DNA from 2 places in the Spirosoma litoris genome. Region 2 is predicted to be linked to the other one. Evidence: riboswitches for the same ligand, from Rfam matches in the RefSeq annotation. Region 2 holds a riboswitch; the other holds the start of a gene.
What was found. A riboswitch is a leader RNA that binds a small molecule or an ion and turns the genes downstream of it on or off. The one in region 2 is predicted to bind S-adenosylmethionine.

Region 1: it holds a riboswitch for S-adenosylmethionine, as region 2 does, so the genes downstream of both, ACYVGR_RS33835 (O-acetylhomoserine aminocarboxypropyltransferase/cysteine synthase family protein) here and metH (methionine synthase) in region 2, are expected to answer to the same signal.

The regions. Positions count from the first base shown of each region.
Region 1 covers NZ_BAAHBI010000071.1:12,090-15,226, reverse strand. The annotation lists gene ACYVGR_RS33845 (polysaccharide deacetylase family protein) at 1-238, shown strand, start outside; gene ACYVGR_RS33840 (DciA family protein) at 315-641, opposite strand; SAM riboswitch class I at 832-935, shown strand; gene ACYVGR_RS33835 (O-acetylhomoserine aminocarboxypropyltransferase/cysteine synthase family protein) at 1,153-2,466, shown strand; gene ACYVGR_RS33830 (homoserine O-acetyltransferase family protein) at 2,560-3,137, shown strand, end outside.
Region 2 covers NZ_BAAHBI010000075.1:409,352-412,488, forward strand. The annotation lists gene metH (methionine synthase) at 1-1,245, opposite strand, end outside; SAM riboswitch class I at 1,356-1,463, opposite strand; gene ACYVGR_RS36895 (Ppx/GppA phosphatase family protein) at 1,795-2,682, shown strand; gene ACYVGR_RS36900 (sensor histidine kinase) at 2,905-3,137, shown strand, end outside.

The sequences.
Region 1 (3,137 bases), on a different contig from region 2:
ATCCTATTATAAATTACTCTGCCGCCAAACGCTGGAGGCCGATGGTTTTTTGAATCTATACGTTCATCCCTGGGAGTTTACCGACCTGTCGGGCTACGAGAAAATTCCAGCCTACGTGCGTAGGCACTCAAAGGATGAATTGCTCGATCGGGTCGAAAACTTACTTCGATTCCTGAAACCACTTGGTGATTTTAATACGATGGGAGAATTTGCAAACCAGTTGAGCAGGGAAAATTAGCGGAGTTTATATCAGTCAAAAATGAAAATGCCATATCTTGGAGATATGGCATTTTCATTTTTGACGAAAACTGATTTTAAATGAATATAACATCGTCAATCACATCAGACCCCATGTCTTTATTGACTAACTGAATAAGTTTCTGTTTGGCATTAACGAGTTCGTTACGAAGTGGGGCCGACCCAATTTCAATATGAAGCTTGCGGTCTCGAACGTACAGGCGGTTTGTACGCGACGCAATGGCTGGCCCCATCATACGTCCCCAGAAAGCCTCCAGGTAGGTTTCGTTGAAGCGAGTCTGGAGCTGATACGCTTTTAACAACTGCCCGATGGCATCTTTTAAGGACGTGACGCCAGCCACTCTGGTGGCATTTTCACGGTTGTAGCGATACGTTTGGTTCATTGGGCAGTATGTCTTACTACAAAAGTAAACAAGGAATCGACTTGATGAATGACTAGCGATCGACAAATCGGAAAAAATGTACGAACGGATAGAAAAAGCATCTAGTGTTTGGATTCGCACCGTTTGGCTAGTATACTTGCGCTATCAAGTCAATTGTTACGCGTCAAGTTAAGTCATACCGGCGCGCGTTGATTTATACAGAAGTGGGGAGAGATCAGGCTCTTTGAACCACTGGCAACCTACCACACGGCAAGGTGCTAACTCCTGCCTAAAGTTATTTAGGAACTATAAATCGTAACCTACATGCTCTACATCCAGCAATGTATGCCCCCAGGGGCCTGCTAAGCATTCAGCACCAACCACCACGAAAGCCGGGAGGGTTTGTCGTGCGCTCCTAAAAAGCTATAAAGTTTTACAGTCATATAGTTGTATCGTTTACTACGCAGTAAACATGTCCAGAGGTGCTGAACTTTATAACCCAACAACCCTATAACGTTTCAACTTTTTTACCATGTCTGAACTTCATTTCGATACTCTCCAGCTACACGCTGGTCAGGAACCCGACTCGGCCACTAACGCTCGGGCGGTCCCTATTTATCAAACAACGTCGTTTGTCTTTAATGACTCAGCGCACGGGGCTGATTTATTTGCGCTGAAAGCGTTTGGGAATATTTATACCCGGATCATGAATCCAACGTCCGATGTGTTCGAGAAGCGTATTGCCGCCCTCGAAGGGGGCGTAGCTGCGTTGGCCGTAGCATCGGGGCAGGCGGCTCAGTTTATTGCCCTGAGCAATATTCTGAGTGCTGGTGATAATTTTGTAACGACCTCATTTCTATACGGCGGAACCTACAATCAATTTAAAGTTTCGTTCAAACGGTTGGGCATCGAAGCCCGTTTTGCGGATGGCGATAAGCCTGAATCGTTTGCCAAACTGATTGACGAAAATACCAAAGCGATTTACCTCGAAACCATCGGAAATCCTGGATTCAATATTCCTGATTTCGATGCGTTTGCTGCTTTGGCGAAAGAGCATGATTTGCCCCTTATTGTGGATAATACATTTGGCGCGGGTGGTTACCTCTTCCGACCACTCGAACACGGAGCGGCTGTGGTTGTCGAATCGGCTACGAAATGGATCGGTGGACATGGTACGAGCATCGGTGGGGTTATTGTCGATGGTGGTACCTACAACTGGGGCAATGGTAAATATCCACAGTTCAGTGAACCTTCGGAAGGCTACCACGGCCTAGTCTTCAGCGATGTGTTTGGCGTAAATGGGCCGTTTGGAAACATTCAGTTCATTATTCGTGCTCGCGTTGAAGGCCTGCGCGATTGGGGACCAGCCATTAGCCCATTCAATTCATTCCTGTTGCTTCAGGGATTAGAAACGCTGTCGCTGCGTGTTGATCGTACGGTACAGAATGCGCTGGCGTTGGCACAATGGCTCGAACAACATGAGCAGGTTGAGGCTGTGAATTATCCCGGTCTGGAAAGCAGTGCCTATCATGATCTGGCTAAAAAATACTTGAAACGCGGTTTTGGTGGCGTTTTCTCGTTCAAAATAAAAGGAGATAAAAACGCTGCCGATCAATTTGTCAATAACCTGAAATTAGTAAGCCATCTGGCAAACGTCGGTGATTCAAAAACGCTGATTATTCACCCGGCGGCCACCACACACCAGCAACTAAGCGAGCAAGAGCAAGCGAGTGCAGGCGTTGAAGTAGGCGTATTGCGGGTGTCGGCAGGTATCGAGTATATCGATGATATTAAAGCTGACTTCGAGCAGGCGTTTGCCAAAATTGCCGAATCGGTAGGTGTTTAACAGGTTTCAAGTTTCAGGTTCAATGTTCCAGGTCTATGAGCTTGGGGCATTGAACCTGAAACCTGAAACATTGAACCTGAAACATAATTTCCTTTGGATCTCCAGTATTTCGATTATAAATATTCGTTCGCGCTCGAATCGGGCGAAAGCCTGCCCGGATTTAGGTTGGCTTACACTACACGCGGCAGGCTCAATGAAGACCGCTCGAACGTCGTATGGGTGTGCCATGCGCTGACCGGTAATGCCGATGCAGGCGATTGGTGGGGTGGCATGGTTGGCCCCGGTAAATATTTCGACCCTGAAGCCCCGTCAGGAGCAGGGCAATTTATTGTGTGTGCCAATGTGCTAGGGTCATGCTATGGCTCTACAGGTCCTTTATCTGTGAATCCTGCAACGGGTAAGCCTTTTCATCACGATTTCCCAATGGTTACGATTCGGGATATGGTGAATGCGCTGGATTTACTTCGACAGGAGTTGGGTATCGAAAAGATTCACACCTGTATTGGCGGATCTGTAGGCGGAGAGCAGGCGCTGGAATGGGCCATTTATCAGCCAAATCTTATTGAAAACCTGATCGTTATTGCGGCTAGCGCCGTAGCTTCTCCCTGGTGCATCGCCTTTAACGAAGCGCAACGAATGGCTATCGAAGCCGACCCAACCTGGCCAGAACA
Region 2 (3,137 bases):
CAGAAAGGTTTTCATGGCCTCTACCGAATCCAGCATGCCTTCGTCCATGTTGATGTCGATCACCTGGGCCCCACCTTCAACCTGTCCACGGGCAATACTCAGCGCTTCATCGAAATTCCCTTCTTTAATAAGCCGGGCAAATTTCTTTGATCCCGTTACGTTTGTCCGTTCACCAACGTTCAGGAAGTTCGTTTGCTCTGTTATTTTCAGAGGTTCCAGTCCGCTCAGCTTCTGATAAGGCTCAGCATCTGGTAGTTGCCGAGGGGGATATTTAGCGGCTACATCGGCAATAGCCTGAATATGATCGGGGGTAGAGCCGCAGCATCCGCCAACAATATTGACGAAGTTGCTTTTAATAAAATCTTCAATTTGTAACGCCATCATCTCCGGCGTTTCGTCGTACTCACCAAACTCGTTTGGCAAGCCCGCATTCGGATAGGCCGATGTGAAGAATGGAGCTTCTTTGGCCAGCGTTTGAATATACGGGCGCATTAATGCCGCCCCTAATGCACAGTTCAGTCCCACACTCAACAGCGGCAAGTGCGAAACCGAATACAAAAATGCCTCGGTTGTTTGCCCTGATAGTGTTCGTCCACTGGCATCCGTAATGGTGCCCGAAATCATGATCGGCAGAACTGTTTTCTGTGGATTCAGATTGAAATACTTATCGATAGCGAACATCGCTGCTTTCGCATTGAGCGTATCGAAAATCGTTTCAACCAGCAGTAAATCAGAACCACCATCCACTAACCCACTCACCTGCTCATAATAGGCATTAACCAGTTCATCGAACGTGATGGCTCGGTAAGCCGGGTTGTTTACGTCGGGCGATAGCGAAGCGGTACGGTTAGTTGGTCCCATAGCCCCGGCAACAAAGCGCGGCTTATCTGGATTTTGTTTTGTGATCTCAACAGCAACCTCTTTCGCAATCCGGGCCGATTCGTAGTTGAGTTCATAAGCCAACTCCTCCATATGGTAATCGGCCATGGCAATGGTTGTGGCGCTGAAGGTATTGGTTTCAATAATATCGGCACCAGCCTCTAAATACTGCTTATGAATTGTCTGAATTATATCCGGCTTTGTCAATGACAGCAAATCATTGTTACCCTTAAGATCGTGTGGCCAATCCTTGAATCGTTCCCCTCGATAATCCGCGTCGGTCAGGTTATACCGTTGAATCATGGTACCCATCGCGCCATCGAGGACAAGGATGCGTTCGTGCAGGAGTTCGTGTATCGTTTTCACTGGCAAGTTATACAAGGCATTATTCTTAGAGCTACCAACAAGGAGCGCCCTTAAAAAAATCCAAACTAGTAAAAAGACTTACCGACAGAAAGACAGGTAGCAGGAAGCTAATCTTATCTATCCCGCTATAAAGCGGGAGGAAATTGGCACCATCTCCTGGAGTTGGCTGGTTGCCAAGACATCATTGGGTCCGTTCCCTCCGTCTTTCTGGATAAGCTAAGGCAAAAGTAACCAAAAATAGACTATGTCGGCATACTCTGCAGGCTATTTTCGGCTATTGATTCTGCTGCTTTTAAGGGCACTGGAGATTCAACCAACACCGATTTTTGCTGTCATTAGGACTAATAAGGCAGAGCTGACAGCATTTTCGGCTTAGGTGACTTAGCGTATGGGCAGGCAAAAGGTGGCGAAAAAGTAGGCTGTACAGCCCCAAAAAAGAGTATCTTTGGCCTTTATTAAGGAGTGAAAAACTGAAAGAGTGAAAGAGCAAAATGACGTGCGTCAGCCTTTCATTCTTTCAGTTTTTCACTCTTTCACTCTTTTGACTCTATGAAACTGGCAGCCATTGATATCGGTTCCAACGCAGCCCGTCTGCAAATCTCAACAATACTTCACAACGACGACCTGGTTAGTTTTAAACGGGTTGAGTATGTCCGCTTCCCGCTTCGCTTAGGCCACGATGTGTTTAATTATGGCGCCCTGACCTCCGAAAGTGAAGCCCGAACCATGAAACTCATGCAGGCCTACAAACTGCTCATGGAGTTACATGAGGTAGAGGATTACATGGCCTGTGCTACCTCGGCCATGCGCGAATCTGAAAATGGGCATGAGGTTGCCAAGCGGATTGAAGCCCAAACGGGGATCAAGATCCATATCATTGATGGTAGCAAAGAAGCCGAGCTCATTAATAATGTAGTGGTGCAAGCGCTGGACGACCGTCAGTATTTACACATTGATGTTGGCGGAGGGAGTACAGAGTTAAACGTGTATGAGAATCGTCAAAAGATAAACTCCAAATCCTTTAAAATTGGCTCGGTTCGTTTGCTGGAAGGCAAGGAAACTAAAGGGGCCTGGCGTAAGATTGAAGATTGGGTGGAGGATAATGTTGATGGAACACGCGAGATTACGGCCGTTGGTACAGGAGGTAACATTAGTAAGCTATTTAATCTGGCCTCCAAAACCTCGGAACTGGAAACGACACGTTCCGAAATCGAACGGATTCGCGATTATATAGCCAGCTTTGGTCTGGAAGATCGGGTTAATAAGCTCCGTCTGAATGCCGACCGGGCCGATGTGATTGTCCCCGCAGCCGACATCTATATTTCAGTTATGAAGTGGGCAGGTGCCAACAAAATTATTGTGCCTGATCTGGGACTGAAAGATGGCATTATTCAATTAGTCTACTCACAATTGGGCAAACGGAAGTCTCTCTCCTAGTCCAACATTCATCAACTTAGCTACACAGTATCGCGGCCAAGCAGTCGCTAAACTCAAAAAAGGTTTACACGGTGTTACTGCTTGGCCGTTTAAAAAAATAAATCAGACATGCGGTAGGTTTTTTAATGAGTACGTTAAATTTGGTTAATCTTTTGCTTATCGCTTCTGCATAAGGAATAGCCGACTTGTCTGAACCAAGAAGTACTCATTAACTACCGTAACATGGACGTACTGCCAACTGCTCATTTACAGCAGCGGATCGACGCTCTGACACTTGAAAATCGTCAATTAAAATCTCAGCTAAACCAGCAAGGAGTTGACCAGCGGTTTCTGCTGGAATTTTCCGATCGATTTGCTACCTATAAAGTTGGTGATGAGTTTTTTCACTCGCTGGTCAACTATATTACTGAGCAAACCAAGCTGGACTATGTATTCTTGGGCGAATTAATTGAACC